DNA from 4 places in the Streptomyces sp. NPDC016469 genome. Region 1 is predicted to be linked to each of the others. Evidence: riboswitches for the same ligand, from Rfam matches in the RefSeq annotation. Region 1 holds a riboswitch; each other region holds the start of a gene.

The links. Region 1 has a riboswitch for cyclic di-AMP ahead of ABZ565_RS17570 (LysM peptidoglycan-binding domain-containing protein). Riboswitches for the same ligand answer to the same signal wherever they lie in the genome.
Region 2: it holds a riboswitch for cyclic di-AMP, as region 1 does, so the genes downstream of both, ABZ565_RS05470 (LysM peptidoglycan-binding domain-containing M23 family metallopeptidase) here and ABZ565_RS17570 (LysM peptidoglycan-binding domain-containing protein) in region 1, are expected to answer to the same signal.
Region 3: it holds a riboswitch for cyclic di-AMP, as region 1 does, so the genes downstream of both, ABZ565_RS19525 (M23 family metallopeptidase) here and ABZ565_RS17570 (LysM peptidoglycan-binding domain-containing protein) in region 1, are expected to answer to the same signal.
Region 4: it holds a riboswitch for cyclic di-AMP, as region 1 does, so the genes downstream of both, ABZ565_RS14005 (M23 family metallopeptidase) here and ABZ565_RS17570 (LysM peptidoglycan-binding domain-containing protein) in region 1, are expected to answer to the same signal.

What each region holds. Positions count from the first base shown of each region.
Region 1 is NZ_JBEYCQ010000013.1:192,567-197,124, forward strand. It holds gene ABZ565_RS17560 ((2,3-dihydroxybenzoyl)adenylate synthase) at 1-576, opposite strand, end outside; gene ABZ565_RS17565 (2,3-dihydro-2,3-dihydroxybenzoate dehydrogenase) at 628-1,470, opposite strand; cyclic di-AMP (ydaO/yuaA leader) riboswitch at 1,892-2,076, shown strand; gene ABZ565_RS17570 (LysM peptidoglycan-binding domain-containing protein) at 2,080-2,946, shown strand; gene ABZ565_RS17575 (esterase) at 3,167-4,558, shown strand, end outside.
Region 2 is NZ_JBEYCQ010000004.1:40,413-44,970, reverse strand. It holds gene ABZ565_RS05485 (STM4012 family radical SAM protein) at 1-52, shown strand, start outside; gene ABZ565_RS05480 (STM4011 family radical SAM protein) at 60-953, shown strand; gene ABZ565_RS05475 (SGNH/GDSL hydrolase family protein) at 973-1,800, opposite strand; gene ABZ565_RS05470 (LysM peptidoglycan-binding domain-containing M23 family metallopeptidase) at 1,984-2,907, opposite strand; cyclic di-AMP (ydaO/yuaA leader) riboswitch at 2,911-3,070, opposite strand; gene ABZ565_RS05465 (tyrosine-protein phosphatase) at 3,480-4,292, shown strand; gene ABZ565_RS05460 (DUF6126 family protein) at 4,304-4,480, opposite strand; gene ABZ565_RS05455 (XRE family transcriptional regulator) at 4,537-4,558, opposite strand, start outside.
Region 3 is NZ_JBEYCQ010000016.1:21,818-26,375, reverse strand. It holds gene ABZ565_RS19540 (SHOCT domain-containing protein) at 1-169, opposite strand, end outside; tRNA gene ABZ565_RS19535 (tRNA-Met) at 338-411, shown strand; gene ABZ565_RS19530 (PP2C family protein-serine/threonine phosphatase) at 584-1,747, shown strand; cyclic di-AMP (ydaO/yuaA leader) riboswitch at 1,959-2,112, shown strand; gene ABZ565_RS19525 (M23 family metallopeptidase) at 2,124-3,293, shown strand; gene ABZ565_RS19520 (aldo/keto reductase) at 3,475-4,419, shown strand; gene ABZ565_RS19515 (PrsW family glutamic-type intramembrane protease) at 4,511-4,558, opposite strand, start outside.
Region 4 is NZ_JBEYCQ010000010.1:129,373-133,930, reverse strand. It holds gene ABZ565_RS14015 (pitrilysin family protein) at 1-273, shown strand, start outside; gene ABZ565_RS14010 (pitrilysin family protein) at 300-1,682, shown strand; cyclic di-AMP (ydaO/yuaA leader) riboswitch at 1,911-2,077, shown strand; gene ABZ565_RS14005 (M23 family metallopeptidase) at 2,091-2,930, shown strand; gene ABZ565_RS14000 (GntR family transcriptional regulator) at 3,141-3,845, shown strand; gene ABZ565_RS13995 (HPr family phosphocarrier protein) at 4,017-4,298, opposite strand; gene ABZ565_RS13990 (GNAT family N-acetyltransferase) at 4,472-4,558, shown strand, end outside.

The sequences.
Region 1 (4,558 bases):
GTCGTGCGGCTCGGGCCCGATGTCCGGCTCCCGGGCCGCTTCGCACGGCACGTCGGACAGGGCGGTGTGCTCGCCCGGGTCGCCGACGACGAACACGTGCTTCAGGGTGGGCGCCTGCTCCCGTACGGCGGTGGCCAGCGCCCGGTGGTCGAAGCCGGCGTGCCGGTCCGGGATGACGTAGGCGACGGCCTCGGCGAAGGAGCAGAAGTAGCCGATCTCCGTCTGACGGTGGGCGGGCAGCGCGTACACGGGGAGCGCGCCGATCCGGAAGAGGGCGAAGACGACCTCCGCGAACTCGGCGATGTTGGGCAGTTGGACGACGACCCGGTCGCCCTTGGCTATACCGCGCGCCCGGAAGCCGGCCGCCAGCCGGGCCGCGCGCTCGTCCAGCTCCCGGTACGTCCAGGCGCGGCGCTCGGGCGCGGGGTCGATCAGCGCGACCCGGTCGCCATGGGCCTCGGCCCGCTCGCGCAGCATGCCGGTGAAGGTCTCGCCGCGCCAGTGCCCGGCCGCGCGGTAGCGGGCGGCGAACTCGGCGGGCCAGGTCGGGGCGTCTTCGTACGGTGAGGCAGTCATCGTTCCAGGTCTCCAGGGGGAGGGCCGTTTTCGGGGCGCCGGGCGGACGGGTCAGGCGCGCAGGGTGGCGCCGCCGTCGACGTACAGGTCGTGCAGGGTGATGTGGCGGGCCCGGTCGGACACCAGGAAGGCGACCGCCTCGGCGATGTCGGCCGGTTCGGCGATCCGGCCGAGCGGGATGCCCGTGCGGTAGCTCGCCAGGTCCCCGGCTATGACGCGCTGAGCGGCGGGGCCTTCGTCGTGGGCCTCATCGGAGGGCCACATCCCGCGCTGCATGTCGGTGAGCGTGGAGCCGGGCGAGACGGTGTTGCAGCGGACGCCCCGGGGAGCCAGTTCCAGACCGAGGCACTTGGTGAACATGACGGCCGCGGCCTTCGACGCGGCGTACGCCGCCATGGTCGTGCGGGGGATGCCGGCGGCGTTGGACGCGACGGTGACGATGCTGCCCGCGCCCCGGTCCGCCATCCGGCGGGCGGCGGACCGCGAGACGTGGAACACCCCGTCGGTGTTGACGGCGAACGTCGCCCGCCAGTCCTCGTCGGTCAGCTCGGTGACGGGTGAACACCGCAGTATCCCGGCCACGTTGACCGCGATGTCGAGGGCGCCGAGCGTGTCCTCGGCCTCGGCGACCAGGGCCTCGACGGCCGCGGCGTCCGTGACGTCCAGCGCCCGGGCGACGACGCTCCCTTCGTACTCCCGGGCGAGGGCGTCGACGCCCTCCGGGGCCGCGTCGGTCGCCAGGACCCGGCAGCCGCGTGCGACGAGGGCCCGCACGACCGCCTCGCCTATGCCGCGTCCGGCTCCCGTCACGAGGGCCAGCCGGCCGGTGAGTTCCCGGTCGGCGGGGGCGGGGACGGGGGGACGACGGGAAGAAGGGGCGGAATGCGGCGCCATGGTCCTGGGGTCTCCCTGTGACGGCGAACGGGGACGGCAACACTTAGGTAAGCCTAACCATAGAGTGATCACGCGAGCCAGGGGGTCGGAACCGGCGTCACGACCCGCCCGCACGCTGCGCGATGCCCCTTTTGTCCTGTAAGGGCAAGAAGTCAATTGAGGGCGTTTAGGGTGGATTTGATGCTGTCAGATGCACTCAAAACGGACGCATGCGCACATTCTGATTTCAGTGGGCAGCGTCACGTCGGCCGTTTCTGACGCGCAATCCGATCTCCCGGTTCCCAGTCGTGCCAAGAAATTTGCCTTCCCTCGGCGCGGGCGATCATGAGCATTTCCTTTGATTGATCTTGCAAAACAATTGTGATCAGCAATTCCGGGCTTGTTCCGGCCGTCGTTTCTCGCTTACGGTCCCGTCATCAATCCGGATGGAACGCCGAATCCTGCCGCCGTCCGGTAACCCGACCACTCACGTACGGCAGGAGCGGGGGACCCAGGTTTGCCGCCGGTCCGGAATCCGGAGCGGCTAGGGGTGAAGTCGCCATGCGCGACCGGACATCTCCAGTCCGAACCCGACAGCTCACCTCGCAGGCGACGGAGAGGAAATACGCCATGCCCATCCCGGGTAAGCACCGTCGTGCCAAGTCCGCGTCCCTGACCCGCGGTTTCATCGCCGTCAGCGCGGGCGGAGCCGTTCTCGCGCTCCCCCTGATCGCGGCCGGATCGGCCTCCGCCGCCCCCGCCAAGAGCGTCGTCGCCGAAAAGGCAGCGGCCCCGACTTCCGTCGCCGGCAAGGAAATTGCCGTGCGCAAGGCCGCCCCCACCACCTATTCCGTGGTGTCCGGCGATTCGCTTTACAAGATCGCCCAGGGGTATTCCCTCAGTGGCGGCTGGGAGCGGCTGTACAAGGACAACCGCAGTGCTGTCGGCAGCAACCCCGACCTCATTCACCCGGGTCTGAAGCTCTCCATCGGCGCCAAGTCCGAGGCCGCCGCCCCGAAGGCCGCGGAGAAGAGCGTATTCAAGGCGGAGACCGCCGAGAAGAACGGCGACACCGCCCCCCGGGCGGAGAGCGCCGACCGCGCCGACCGCTCCGAGCGCACCGTCGTCCCGGTCGCCGCCGAGAAGCCCGCCGAGACCCAGACGGCCGTCGCGTACACCGACGACCTCGACGGCTGGATCAAGGAATCCCTGGCCATCATGGCGCAGCAGGGCATCCCCGGCAGCTACGACGGCATCTACCGCAACATCATGCGCGAGTCCTCGGGCAACCCGATGGCGATCAACAACTGGGACGTCAACGCCGTCAACGGCACGCCCTCCAAGGGCCTGCTCCAGGTGATCCAGCCCACCTTCGACGCCTACCACGTGCCCGGTACGTCGATGGACATCTACGACCCGGTCGCCAACATCACGGCCGCGTGCAACTACGCCGCCGCCACGTACGGCTCGATGGACAACGTCTTCGGCGCGTACTGATACACACCCGCCCCGGGCTCGGGGCAGGGCCGTGAGCAGGGGTGGAAAGAAGCGGAAGCGCTTCTTTCCACCCCTTTCACGTGCTGTACCGCTCTTGTTGCGAGAAATCCGTACAACCCTTGGGCCACAAGAGGTGTCGAACAGGGCGTCCAGGAAGACAGCGGGCTCTTCCCGGCACCCCCCGGATCCGCCCGGCCATCCTTGATCCAAGGAGCCACTTGTGCGTACGCACCGTCCGGCCGCCGTTCTCGCGGCCTCGATCCTCCTGCTGACGGGCGCGGCCATCGCCGCGCCCTCCGCCTATGCCGGCCCGTCCGCGCCCGGCGCCACGCAGGCGAAGGACCGCAACACCGACTTCAACGGCGACGGCTACGACGACGTGCTCATCGGCGCGCCGGGGGCCACGATCGACAGCAAGCAGGGCGCAGGGTTCGTCACCGTCCAGTACGGCTCCCGCAGCGGCCTGGGCACCAGCCCCTCCGCCGTCTTCAGCCAGAACACCGCCGGGGTGCGGGGCGCCGCCGAGACGGGCGACGCCTTCGGCCAGTCCGTCGCCACCGGTGACCTGAACGGCGACGGCTACGACGACGCGGTCGTCGGCGTCCCGGGCGAGGACATCGAGCCCGTGGGCGACGCGGGGGGTGCCGTCGTGCTGTGGGGGTCGCCGCAGGGGCTCACCGGGGCCGACAGCGACTGGCTCCAGGCCGCCGAGCCCCGCGCGTCGGCGAGATTCGGCAGCGCGCTCGCGGCGGCCCACTTCAGCCCCGACGTCCCCGGCGACGAACTGGCCGTCACCGACCGGTACGACCTCATCCTCTTCCGCTACGAACCCGCCCTGCTGAAGAAGGACGCCGCGCCTCTCGCGCCCGCCCAGCGCGAGAACGTGATCCCGGCCGAACCCGGACACGAGATCGACCCGAAGTCGCTGACCACGGGCGACTACGACGGCAACGGCCTGGCCGACCTCGTCGTCTCCGGGACGACCACGGGCACGAACCCGGGGGAGGGCTGGTCCGCCTGCTTCTCCGGACAGGTCCAGGGGCTCCGCTTCGAGCGCTCCCTCCGCGGCGGCCCCGTCGTCGCCTCCGGTGACATCAACGGCGACGGCTACGACGACCTCGTCACCGGGACGCCGAGCCGCCCCGACACCACCGGCGGGGGCGCCCTGGACGGCGGTGTGGTCGGCGTCTACTACGGCAGCGCCGGCGACGGCCCCGTCGTCGGCGCCGCCGGACCCGGCACCGAACCCGTCTGGTGGACGCAGGACTCCCCGGGCGTGCCCGGCGTCTCCGAGCAGGGCGACGGCTGGGGCAGCGACCTGTCGGTGGCCGACACCGACGGCGACGGTTACGCGGACGTGGCCATCGGCGCCCCGCTGGAGGACATCGGCGCGCCGGACCCGGACCTGTCCCGGGGCGACGCGGGAGCCGTGTGGGTGCTGCGCGGCGCGGCCGGCGGTCTGACGGTGTCCGGGGTCCGCTCCTGGGACCAGGACTCCGGGGAAGTGCTCGGTGTGCCCGAGACCAACGACCACTGGGGCGGCCAGGTGCGCCTGATCGACCCCGACGGCGACGGACGGTTCGGCCTGCTGGCCGCCGCCCCCGGCGAGGAC
Region 2 (4,558 bases), on a different contig from region 1:
ACTCTTCTCCCCCGCCGTGCGGGCCGCGATGGCCGCGTACGAGCTGAAGTGAGCCGGCCGTGGACCTGACGATTCTCTACCGGGGTCCGCTCGCCTCCTGCGACTACGACTGCCCGTACTGCCCGTTCGCCAAGCGGCGCGACACCCCGGAGCAGCTGCGGGCGGACCGGGCGACGCTCGAACGGTTCACCGCGTGGGTGGCGGCGCAGACCGGTGACCGGATCTCGGTGCTGTTCACGCCGTGGGGCGAGGGCCTGGTGCGCTCCTGGTACCGCCGGGCGATCGTCGAGCTGGCGGGCCTCCCGCACGTGCGCCGGGTCGCGATCCAGACGAACCTGAGCGGCCGGACGCGCTGGCTGGCCGAGGCGCCGGAGGCGGCCCGCGAGCGGATCGCGCTCTGGTGCACGTACCACCCGGGGCAGACGCCGTACGAGCGTTTCCTCGGCCGGTGCGCGGAGCTGAGGGACCTCGGGGTCCGGCACAGCGTGGGCGTCGTGGGGTTCGACGCCCATCTCGGCGAGGCACGGCGGCTGCGCGCGGCGCTCGCCGACGAGGTCTACCTCTGGGTCAACGCCGCCGAGGGGCACACCTACACGGACGAGGAGGCGGAGCGGTGGACGGAGATCGACCCGCTGTTCCCGTACAGCCGCCACCCGCACCGCTCGGCGGGGCTGCCCTGCCGGACCGGTGAGTCGGTGATCTCGGTGGACGGGGACGGCACGGTGCGCCGCTGCCACTTCGTCCGGGCGGAGCTGGGCAATCTGTACGACGGCAGTTACCGCCGGGCGCTGGGGCCGAAAGCCTGCCCGCTCGCCGTCTGCGACTGCCACATCGGCTATGTGCACCTGGAGACGCTGCCGCTGTACGACGTCTTCGCGGGCGGGGTCCTGGAGCGGATACCGGCGACGCTGCCGCTGTCCCCGGTCGCCGCGACGCGGTCGCGGGGCGGCTGAGGACAGCGGAGGCGGCCGGTCAGAGCGGGAGCAGGTCCGGCCGCTTCGGCTCGACGTGGTCCCCGGAGGACTCGCCGCGCAGCCGCCGCCCGATCCACGGGACCAGGTATTCGCGCGCCCAGTGGATGTCGTCGCGGCGGATCTCCAGCGTGCCGCGCGGGGGCTGCGGCGGCCACGGCTGGTCCGGGTCGGCCGGTACGCCGAGGCCGAGGACCTGGGCGGCGCGGAGCGCGACCCGGGTGTGTCCCTCGGGCGACAGGTGGAGCCGGTCGCCGTCCCAGGCGCGCCGGTCCTGCACCGAGCGCAGCGACCACAGGTCGAGGACCGGGCAGTCGTAGCGGTCGGCGATGGCCCGGACGTGGGCGGTGTAGGTGGCGATCTTGCCGCGCAGATGGCGCAGCACGGGGATGCCACGGGTGTCGAAGCCGGTGGTGACCATGACGGTGCCGACCGACCGCGTGAGGTCGGCGACCGCCCGCTCGAAGCGTTCGGCCACGTCGTCCGGGTCGGTGCCCGGCCGGATGATGTCGTTGCCGCCGGCGCAGAAGCTCACCAGATCGGGGGCGAGTTCCTTGGCGCGGGGCACCTGCTCCTCGACTATCTGGTCGAGGAGGCGTCCTCGTACGGCGAGATTGGCGTACCGGAAGCCGGCACCGGTCGCCGGGCCGGGCTCCGGGAGCCGGTCCGCGAGGAGTACCGCGAGCCGGTCGGCCCAGCCGACGAACGTTCCGTCCGGGCCGGGGTCGCCGACTCCCTCGGTGAAGCTGTCGCCAATCGCCGCGTACGACCCGATGGCGCCCTGTCGGTCGATGACGCCCTGTTGAAGGTTGTTCGAATCGTCTGCCACAACCGCATATCCTGCACCCCGGAATGTGACCTACGCGACCGTAATAAGGGGTTGACGGGTGGTGAGATAAACCACCCGGTCAGTTTTCGGTAAAGGGGGAATAAGCAGAGGGACGACGCACCGCCGTGCGTCGTCCCTCTGTGCCGTTCAGTGACCCGGATCACCGGGCCGGTACTGCCTGGATCAGACGTAGATCCCGTGCGACGCCAGGTAGGCGATCGGGTCGATGTCCGAGCCGTACTCCGGGCCGGTGCGGACCTCGAAGTGGAGGTGCGGGCCGGTGGCGTTGCCGGTGGAGCCGGAGAGGCCGACCTGCTGGCCCGCGGTCACGGTCTGGCCCGCCGAGACGGAGAGCGAGGACATGTGGCCGTACTGGGAGTAGTGGCCGTCGGCGTGCTTGATGACGACCTGGTTGCCGTAGGCGCCGCCCCAGCCGGCGGTGACGACGGTGCCGGAGGTGATGGCCTTCACGCTGGTGCCGGTGGCGACGGGGAAGTCTATGCCGGTGTGGCTGCCGCTGGACCAGTTGGCACCGGAGGCGCGGTAGGCGGTGGTGTGGTTGCCCGGGACCGGGTGGACGTAGCCGGAGGCGTTGTCCTGGGCGGCCGGGGCCTCGGTCTTGGCCTCCGTCTGCGCCTCGGTCTTGGTCTCGACCTTCGTCTCGGCCTTGGGCGCGGCCTTCGTCCCGGTCTTCTCCGCCGTCTCGGCGGGGGCCTTGGACGGGGTGGCGGCGGCGGGGGCCGCCTTGGCGCCGAGGGTCAGCTTCATGCCCGGGAAGATCAGGCTCGGGTTCTCGCCGACGACCTCGCGGTTGTCCTGGTACAGCTTGTGCCAGCCGCCCTTGAGGTGGTGCTGGGCCGCGATCTTCGACAGGTAGTCGCCGGAGACCACGGAGTAGGTGGTGGTGCCGGTGTTCTTCGCGGGCTTGGCCGGGGCGGTGTGCGCGGCGGCCGACTGCGACGTGGCCGGGGCGGACTGCTCCGCGGCGTGGGCACCGGTGGCGCCGAGCAGCGGAAGCGCGATGACGGCGCCGCCGGCGCTCGCGGCGACGACGCCGCGGGCTATGGTGCTGGACTTGGGACGGCGGTGCTTACCCGAGTTGGGCATGAAGAATTTCCTCTCCGGCGCCTGCGAGGTGAGCTGTCGGGTTCGGGCTGGAGATGCCCGGCCGCGCCTGGCGCGACTTCACCCCTAGCCGTCCGGTCGTCCCGGTCGGCGGCTTACCTGGTTCCCCCGCTCCTGCCACACGGTGAGTGGGTGCGAATCCCGGACGGCGGCAGGATTGGGCGTTCCGTCCGGGTGGACATGGAACGTAAGCGAGCCGGGACGGCGGAAACAAGCCACAGCTTCCGCACCGGATTCCGCAGGGGAATTGCGGTGCCGAATTCCGGTCACACTCCGTGGATTACGGATCTTGGCTTTCCGCGCGGCACGGGGAATACCCAGCCGGGGCGCCAGCACACACCGTCACGGATATGATCCCGCTCACGAGCGGGTGATCATCTCCCGCACAACCGGGGCAAGTTCGGCATATACCGGCAATACGGACATGTCGCGCCTGTCGTCCGCATCGGCGCGGAGCGGGCGGCCGAAATGATTGCCCCAGGAACCGATGTCGTATCGTCGCGGTCGTGGGCCCGTCGGCGATACGCGCCGGGGCAGAGCCTCCAGGAGTGACCGTGACGCAGCAGCTGCCGCAGACCCCGCCGACGGAGCCCGTTCTCACCGGTGTCCGCAACTTCCGGGACGTGGGCGGCCTGCCCACCACCGACGGCCGCCGCATACGGCACGGCCGTCTGTACCGCAGCGGTCACCTGGCGCACGCCACGGCCGAGGACGCGGCGTTCCTCGGCGGGCTCGGCCTGCACACGGTCTTCGACTTCCGCAACGCGGCGGACCACAAGCTGGACGGCCTGGACATCGAGCTGCCGGGCGTACGGAATGTGAGCATCCCGCTCAGCGACCCGGCGGACGGGGCGGAATTCTGGCGGATGGTGCGCGACGGCGACCTGGCACAGCTGCGCTCGATCCTGGCCGACGGCAAGGGGACCCGCCGGATGGTCGCCTCGTACCGCTCGATCATCCTGGAGCGCACCGCCGAGCACAGCCGGGTGCTGCACGCCCTGGCCGAGGACAGCGTGCCCGCCCTGATGCACTGCGCGGCCGGCAAGGACCGGGCCGGGCTGTCGATCGCGGTGACGCTGCTGGCGGTGGGCGTCGGGCGAGAGACCATCGAGGCCGACTACCTGAAGTCGAACGACGCGCACCGCCGCTACCGCATCCGGCGCAGCGACACCTCGGCGGCCGGGATGTCCCCGGAGGTGCTGGAGCTGCTGAACCCGCTCTTCGGCGCCCAGCCCGACTATCTCGCCGCGGCCTTCGCCGCCATCGACGAGACCTGGGGCGGCACCGACCGCTATCTCACCGACGGGCTGAAGCTCACGCCCGCCACCCGTGAGCAGTTGCGCGACCGGCTCCTCGACGAGAGCTGAGGCGGCTCGGCCTACTGGTTGTGCATGCCGACCGCGAAGAGCAGGTACAGGAACGCGGCGATGACGTGCCCGGCCACGAGGTAGGCGAAGAGCCGGATGACGAGTCCCCGCGGCATCTTCTTCTCATGGGTGTCGGCGCCGGGGCGCGGGGCCGGGGTGAGCGGGTCGTAATTCTCTGAATCGGACATGACTGGCCTCTCTGGCTGCCGGGGAGGGCTGCCGGGGGTCCGGCGGCGGAAACGTCTCAGCTGCGGTGGACCGGGCCG
Region 3 (4,558 bases), on a different contig from region 1:
GGTAGGGCAGTACCAGCGCCAGGATCAGCCAGCCGGCCTTGGCCCAGCCACTCAGGTCGTCGCTGCGGAAGATGTCCATGATGACCCGGAAGAGGAGGAAGAGCCACATGATCCAGAGGAAGAACCAGAGCATCGTCCAGAACAGGTTGAGCAGGGGATAGTCGTCCATCGTCCACTCCCGGGTCAGCGTCGGACCGGCTGAATCTGGAAACAGTCATATCACCACATTCACCCCATCGCCCATCGGTGCGGCACGAGGGGAGGCGGGTGCGCGGGCCGAGGCGCCCGGGCCGTGGTCATGAGAGCTCCGGACATGACGTAGAGTTGGGTTTACCGACGCGGGGTGGAGCAGCTCGGTAGCTCGCTGGGCTCATAACCCAGAGGTCGCAGGTTCAAATCCTGTCCCCGCTACTGAAGGATCAGGCCCGGCACGCAAGCAGCGTGCCGGGCCTGATGCGTTGTCGGCGCACTCGTTTCGCCCCTTCGGCGGCCGAGGACTCGCCCGGTGGCCGGGCGGACGCGAGGCTGGGGGAGGTGCGCGGTACCGTCCGCGGCCGTGGCAGCACCGGGCAGGAGACCGCAGGTGGGGAAGTGGGAACGACGGTGGCTCGGGCCGGACGGCGCGGTGAGCCGCCGGTTCGTCCGGGTGCTGCCGGTGGCGATGATCGTCGCCGGGGTGGTGTTCGACGTTTTCACGCCGCCCTCCTATACGGCCATCCCGATGTTCGCGGCCGCCCCGCTGATCGCCGCGCCCTTCTTCGATATGGGCACCACGATCCGGATCGGGATCGCCTCGGTGCTCGCCGTCGCCGGAATCCGGCTCTACACCGGCGACCTGGTCGAGGTGGTCTCGTTCATCGAGATGGTCACCGTGCTCACGGTCGCCGTGCAGGCGTGTGTGATCAACCGGGTCGTGCGGCGCGGCAGCGACCAGCTGGCGTCCGCCCGGATCATCGCCGAGACGGCCATGCGGGCCGTGCTGCCCGCGCCGCCCGAACGGCTCGGCGGACTCCAGGTGGCCGCGCGGTACGAGGCGGCGCAGGCGGACGAGTTCGTCGGGGGCGACCTCTTCGCGGCCGCTGACACCCCGTACGGCGTACGGCTGGTGCTGGGGGACGTGCGCGGGAAGGGGCTGGAGGCGGTCGGCGCGGTCGCGGTGGTGATCGGGGCGTTCCGGGAGGCGGCGGAGCAGGAGAAGTCGCTGGAGGGCGTGGCGCAGCGGCTGGAGCGCGCGCTGGCGCGTGAGTCGGTACGGCGGAGCAACCTGGACGCGTTCGAGGGGTTCGTGACCGCCGTGCTCGCGGAGATCCCGCCGGGCGCGCAGCGCGTACGGATGGTGAACCGCGGCCATCCGGACCCGCTGCTGCTGCACGGGGACGGCGTGGTGGAGGCGCTGACTCCCACGGAGCCCGCACTTCCGCTGGGCATGGACCTGGGGGTGCGGCCGGACCGCTCGGACGACTGGGAGCTGCCGGCCGGGGGGACGCTGCTGTTCTACACGGACGGCCTGTCGGAGGCCCGGAACGCCGACGGCGTCTTCTACGACCCGGCGGAGCGGCTGCGCGGGCGCCTCTTCCCGGGTCCCGAGGAGCTGTTGTCCGCGCTGACCGACGACGTACGGCTGCACACGGGGGGCGAGTCGACCGACGACATGGCGTTGCTCGCGGTGGCCCGGCCGGGGAAGGGGCAGCCGGACCGGCGCAGGACGGTGAAGATCGTCAAGCGGGGTACCACGCTGCGTGACTGAGGGGCGCCGCTCCGCATAACATTTGACGCAACGTCAGAAAACGCGTAGTGGCTGAACCTGGATCAACTCGCCCGATTCCACCCGGTTGTGTCCCGTAAAGTCCAGGCCAAGTGCGTGAACGATCAGTGGGAACAGCTTGGAATCGGACCCGTCTGTCTATTAACGTTCGATAACGCAGCGCGGTTGTCCCAGCCGTCGTCAGGGACGGCGCCGCGCGCGTGCGCCGAATTCCGCAAGGGAACCGGGGAACCACCTACATGGGGTGAATCGGGCATCTTCGTCTTCACAAGAGGCGGAGGGACCCGTAGGAGACCTTCCTGCTCCGAACCCGTCAGCTAACCCGGTAGGCGAGAAGGAAGGAAAGGAGTGCGCCCGCGTGGCGTCCAACAAGCCTGCCCCCGAATCACCTTCCCGGTTCGTGCCCGAGTACGGCGCCGACTTCGCGTCCGGCCCCGGCACCGCGTACTTCCCGGAACAGGGAAGCGACTCCATGACCGATCGGGGCAACGGCTTCGGCACCGGCGCCGGTTTCGGCAGCGGTTTCCGCGCCGACGATGCCGACTCCGAGCGGGCCTGGGAGGAATGGAACCCCACCGAGGAGTCCGTCCGTCCCGTCCGTGGCAAGCACCGTGTCGCCAAGCAGCGCAATGGTCTGGCCCGTAGCTCCACCGTCCTCGGCGTCGGTGTCATCGCGGCCGTCGGCGCGGGGGGCATGGCCACCGCGCAGAGCAAACCGCCGGTCTCCATCTCTCTTCCCGATTCCATCGCGGACAATCTTCCCGACGCCAAGTCCCTTCCTGGCGTGGGTGCGTTGTTCTCCGGCGAGAGCGAGGCCGAAACCCCCGCCGCCGCCCCCGCCACCGCCCCGCTGACCACCGCAGGCATCACCACCGCCGAGGCCGAGCAGGGCACCACGGACGCCGGCGAGGCGCTGCGCGCCCGCATCCTCCAGCAGGCCGAGCAGCAGCAGGGCGCCGCCGACGCCGAGGCGAAGGCAGCCGAGGAGAAGGCCGCTGCCGAGAAGGCGGCCGCCGAGGCGAAGAAGCAGCAGGACGAGGCCGAGGCCAAGGCCGCCGCCGAGAAGAAGAAGGCGGCGGAGGAGGCGAAGAAGAAGGCCGAGGCCCTGCGCCTGGCCAAGCTCGCCGCCGGCTACGCCATCCCCACCTCCTCGTACACGATCACCTCGACGTTCGGCGAGGCCGGCTCGATGTGGTCCTCCGGCTACCACACGGGCCTCGACTTCGCGGCCCCGACCGGTACCCCGATCAAGGCCATCCACACCGGCACCGTCAAGTCGGCCGGCTGGTCCGGCGCCTACGGCTACCGCACGGTGCTGGAGCTGGAGGACGGCACCGAGCTGTGGTTCTGCCACCAGTCCTCGATCGGCGTCACGGTCGGCCAGAAGGTCACCACCGGCGACACCATCGGCCGGGTCGGCGCGACCGGAAACGTCACCGGCCCGCACCTCCACCTTGAGGTCCACACCCCGGACGGCACCGGCATCGACCCGATGGCCTGGCTGCGCGCCCGCGGTCTGACCGTCTGAGGTCCGTTTCCCCCGAAGCCCCGGCCCTTCCCGGTACGCGGCCCTCCGAACCCCGGCAGCCCTGACGCACACCCCCGACGCCAGGGCTGCCGGTCCGCGTGACCGCGGTCAGAGCACGTTCGTCCGGGCCAGGCCGGATGTATGCGGAATAGCGGGGTCTCCGGAAACCGTTGTTCCACCTATGACTTCACTGCGCAATCTCGGCCCGTCCGGCCTCCAGGTCTTCCCCCTCTGCCTCGGTGGAAACGTCTTCGGCTGGACCGCGGACGAGGACCGGTCCTTCGCCGTCCTGGACGCGTACGCGGCGGCCGGCGGCAACTTCGTGGACACCGCCGACGCCTACTCGCACTGGGTTCCCGGCAACGAGGGCGGTGAGTCGGAGACGGTCATCGGCAAGTGGCTCGCGTCGCGCGGCAACCGGTCCGAGGTCGTGGTGGCCACCAAGGTCGGTGCCCTCCCCGGCTACAAGGGCCTTTCGGCGCCCACGATCAAGTCCGCCGCCGAGGAGTCGCTGCGCCGCCTCGGCACGGACCACATCGACCTGTACTACACGCACTTCGATGACGAGACCGTCCCGGTCGAGGAGATCATCACCGCCCTCGACGAGCTGGTGAAGGAGGGCAAGGTCCGCGAGATCGCCGCCTCCAACATCAGCCCCGCCCGGCTGCGCGCCTCCCTCGCATTCTCCGAACGCGAGGGCCTGGCCCGCTATGTGGCGCTGCAGCCGCACTACAACCTCGTCTCGCGGGACACCTACGAGGGCGAGCTCCAGGACACCGCCGCCGACGCCGGGCTCGCGGCCGTTCCGTACTACGCGCTGGCCTCCGGCTTCCTCACCGGCAAGTACCGCCCGGGGACGACCGTGGACAGCGCCCGCGCCGGGAGCGCGGCCGGTCACCTGGAGTCGGAGCGCGGCCGACGGGTGCTCGCCGCGCTCGACACGGTGGCGCGGGACCGGGGCGCCGAGATCGCGACGGTGGCCCTGGCCTGGCTCGCCTCCCGCCCGACGGTCGCCGCGCCGATCGCCTCCGCCCGCACGGTCGACCAGCTGCCCGCCCTGCTGGCGGTCGCCGGTCTCCGGCTGACGGACGAGGAGCTGTCGACGCTGACGGCAGCCTCGGCGTAGGACGCGTTCCGCGCGTGCGGTTCGTCGGCCTGTGTACCGCCCCTGTGTACGGATCCCGTGCGCGGGCCTGTGTGGGGACCCCGTGTGCGGATCAGGCCGGCGGCGGTCCGCCGGTGTAGGGCGGTGCGGTGTAGGGCTG
Region 4 (4,558 bases), on a different contig from region 1:
GAGCGCGAATGGCTGGACCGCCTCGGTACGGTCGCGGGCCGCGCCGACGAACTGTGCCGGTATGCCGTGCTGTTCGGCGACCCGCAGCTCGCGCTGTCCGCCGTGAACCGGGTCCTCGATGTCACCGCCGAGGAGGTCAAGGCCGCCGCGCAGGCGCAGCTGCGGCCCGACAACCGGGCGGTCCTGGTCTACGAACCGGTCGAGCCCGCCGAGGCCGCCGAAGAGGCCGACGCCGCCACCGACACCGACGCGCACGAAGGGGCGGACCAGTGACCGACGCTGCCGCGACTGAAGTTTCGATGCAGTTCCACCCCCAGCCCGCCCCCGGGGTGGCCCGGCCCTGGGCCTTCCCCGCGCCCGAGCGGGGTTCCCTGCCCAACGGCCTCACCGTCCTGCGCTGTCACCGCCCCGGCCAGCAGGTCGTCGCCGTCGAGATCTTCCTCGCCGCCCCCCTGGATGCCGAGCCCGAGGGTCTGGACGGCGTGGCCACGATCATGTCGCGCGCCCTGTCCGAGGGCACCGACAAGCGGAGCGCCGAGGAGTTCGCCGCCGAGCTGGAGCGGTGCGGCGCCACCCTCGACGCCCACGCCGACCATCCCGGTGTCCGGGTCTCCCTGGAGGTCCCGGCCTCCCGTCTGGCCAAGGCGCTCGGCCTGGTCGCCGAGGCGCTGCGGGCGCCGGCCTTCGCCGACAGCGAGATCGAGCGCCTGGTGCGCAACCGGCTGGACGAGATCCCGCACGAGCATGCCAACCCGGCCCGCCGCGCGGCCAAGCAGCTCTCCAAGGAGCTGTTCCCGGCCACGACCCGCATGTCGCGCCCGCGCCTGGGCACCGAGGAGACCATCGAGCGGATCGACGCCGCCGCCGTGCGGGCCTTCTACGACGCGCACATCCGCCCGTCCACCGCGACCGCCGTGGTCGTCGGCGACCTCACCGGCATCGACCTGGACGCACTGCTCGCCGAAACCCTCGGCGACTGGTCCGGGAACGCCTCCGAACCCCGCCCGGTCCCGCCGATCACGGCCGACGACACGGGCCGCGTGATCATCGTGGACCGCCCCGGCGCGGTGCAGACGCAGCTGCTGATCGGCCGCATCGGCGCCGACCGCCACGACAGTGTCTGGCCCGCCCAGGTCCTCGGCACCTACTGCCTGGGCGGCACGCTGACCTCCCGGCTCGACCGGGTGCTGCGCGAGGAGAAGGGGTACACCTACGGCGTGCGTGCCTTCGCCCAGGTGCTCCGCTCCGGCGCCGCCGACTCCGCCTCGGGGGCGGCGGGTGCCGCGATGCTGGCCATCAGCGGTTCCGTGGACACCGAGTCCACCGGACCGGCGCTGGACGATCTCTGGAAGGTGCTGCGGACGCTGGCCGCCGAGGGACTGACGGACGCCGAGCGCGAGACGGCCGTGCAGAATCTGGTGGGCGTCGCGCCCCTGAAGTTCGAGACGGCGGCCTCCGTCGCGAGCACCCTCGCCGATCAGGTGGAACAGCACCTCCCGGACGACTACCAGGCGACGCTGTACGCCCGGCTCGCCGAGACCGGCACGGTGGAGGCGACCGCGGCCGTGGTCAGCGCCTTCCCGGTGGACCGGCTGGTCACGGTCCTGGTCGGTGACGCCTCGCGCATCGAGGAGCCGGTCAGGGCGCTCGGCATCGGAGAGGTCTCGGTCGTCACCGGCTGATCTGTCGCTCAGCCCGCTGAGCGGGCGTAGGGGGCTCCGGCGCGCGGTCGCGCCGGAGCCCTCTACACGCGTGGTCACTTTCAATCCTTCTGCGCCTTTTGTTCGCCAAGGGGGCGGCGCCCCCTGTGGGATGCGCTACAAAACCCCTTGTCCGTTTGGTGGCGGGAAGTCCGTCCGCTTAGCGTCGGGTCCGCTGTCCGCCACTCGTACGCGCATCCGTGACGTACCGGGCAGCCATCGCCGAGTCCCCGTCAGGCGCGAGCCTGGGGAGCCGGGGACCCACGCAGTCCCTGGGGTGAATCGGATGTCCGCGCTCCGTCAGGGGTGAGGCGTCCGTAGGAGACCTTCCTGCTCCGAACCCGTCAGCTAACCCGGTAGGCGAGAAGGAAGGAAAGGACCAGCCACCCCATGGCGTTCACCCGTGCCACCGGGAAGCACCGTGCCCCGAGCCGCCTGACGCGCGCCGGCGCCAAGGCCGTCGGCGTCGCCACGCTCGCCGCCGGCGGTGTCATCGGCTCCCTGGCCTCACCGGCCCTCGCCGCCGACGCCGGGACGGCCCCCGCCGCCACCGAGACCGGCCTCTCCCAGCTGCTCGCCATCGAGACCACCCTGGCCGACCGGATCGACGCCCAGGCCGCGGTGCAGCACCACCAGGCCGAGGCCGCCGAGAAGAAGGCTGCGGCCAAGGCGAAGGCGGCGGCCAAGAAGAAGGCCGAGGCCGCGAAGAAGAAGGCCGCCGAGAAGGCCGCCAAGGCCAAGGAAGCGGCCAAGGCGAAGGCCAAGGCCACCCGCGAGGCGTCCGCCCGCGCCGGCCGCTCCACCGCCCGCACCGCGCTGGGCTCGTCCTACCGGCTGCCCGTCGCCGGCTCGTACGTGACCACCGGCTACAAGTCCAGCGGCTCGCTCTGGTCGTCCGGCAGCCACTCCGGCATCGACTTCCACGCCGCCTCCGGCAGCTCGGTCGTCGCCGTCGGCGCCGGCACCGTCGTGGAGGCCGGCTGGGGCGGGGCGTACGGCAACAACATCGTGCTCCGGATGACGGACGGCACGTACACCCAGTACGGCCACCTCTCCTCGATCGGGGTCTCCGTCGGCCAGAGCGTCGCGGCCGGTCAGCAGATCGGGCTCTCCGGCTCGACCGGCAACTCCACGGGCCCGCACCTCCACTTCGAGGCCCGGACCACCCCTTCCTACGGCTCCGACATGGACCCGGTCGCCTATCTGCGCGCTCACGGCGTCAGCGTCTGACCGGGCTGAAGCCCCACACCGATGGCCCCGGCATCCCGCCGGGGCCATCGCCGTGCCCGCGCCTCCCCGCACACCTTCCGCCGCTCGACCGCGGCCAAAAGATATTCATGAATTCCCGCCCGGCATCGGAAATGCGAGCGCATTGCAATAGAGTCGCGCCAGAGGTGTCGATCGGCCGCTGTTCGCGGGGATTGAGGCGGAGGTTCGGACATGCGTGTTCCGGCGCATTCGGTATGCACGGCAATCCGTGACGACATCGTCTCCGGTGTCTTCGAACGCGGCAGCCGGCTCACCGAGGAGGTGCTCGCACGGCGTTACGGGGTGTCCCGCGTCCCCGTACGGGAAGCGCTGCGCACCCTGGAGTCGGAGGGCTTCGTCGTCACCCGCAGACACGCCGGAGCCTGCGTCGCCGAGCCGTCGGAGCAGGAGGCCGCCGACCTCCTGGAAGTCCGCATGCTGCTGGAACCGCTGAGCGCCGCCCGCGCGGCCCAGCGCCGGACGGAGGCCCACCTCAAGGTGTTGCGCGGCCTGGTCAGGCTCGGTCAGGAGCGGGCCCGCCGCGACGAGGGCGAGGACCTGCGCTCCCTGGCCGGCTGGTTCCACGAGACCCTGGCCCAGGCATCCGGCAGCCCCGGTCTCATCGCCCTCCTCACCCAGCTCCGCCACAAGATCGCCTGGATGTACGCGGTCGACCAGCCGGCCCGCCCGGCCGAAGCCTGGGCCGAGCACGGGGCCCTTGTGGACGCCGTGGCACGCCGGGACGCGGAGCGGGCGAGGGCCCTGGCCGCGCAGCTGGCCGAACGCCATGGCGCCGTGCACCGGCTCCGCCGCACCGCCCGCGCCACCACCGTGCCCAGGGCCGGCCATGTGAGGACTTCGCAACGTGCCGTAAACACCGCGAGCGGCCGGAATTAACAAAGGGCGCGTACGAATAAAGAAAGAGGCGTGCAAAAGCCGGAAACGTGTAGCGCCGCCTTTTCTTTCCGGCCGTCATGGCTTCGGCCACGCGCACGCAAAAGCCGCGGCGCCCCATGCAGGGGGCCGCGGCTTTCACGTAAGAATTCCGGCGGTGTCGGCCGCTCGGGTTCAGACGGTCTCCGGGAGCTCCTCGAGGCCCTCGGCGACCAGCTTCGCCAGGCGGTCCAGGGCGGCCTCGGCGTTGTCCGCGTCGGACGCGAGCACGATCTCCTCGCCGCCCTGGGCGCCGAGACCGAGCACCGCGAGCATGGAGGCCGCGTTCACCGGGTTGCCGTCCGCCTTGGCGATGGTGACGGGGACGCCGGAGGCCGTAGCGGCACGGACGAAGATGGAAGCGGGGCGGGCGTGCAGGCCCTCGGCCCAACCGACGTTTACGCGGCGCTCAGCCATGGTTCTGCCCTTCAAGAATCAGCGGTTGTCTAGACCAGTGTCTCATGTGGTGCGCGATGCTCCGGGCAGACCCGCGGGCCCTCCCGGGCGCCGCGCCCACGGTCGTCCGGAGACCTCAGACTGCCCCGGCCCCGGCACCCCCGCGACCCGTGCGACAGCCGTAGGCTTTCCCCATGCAGCCCTCTCCGGAGCAGAGTCCGCATCACGCCTACCCCGATCACTGGGAGGCGGACGTGGTGCTCCGCGACGGCGGCACCGCG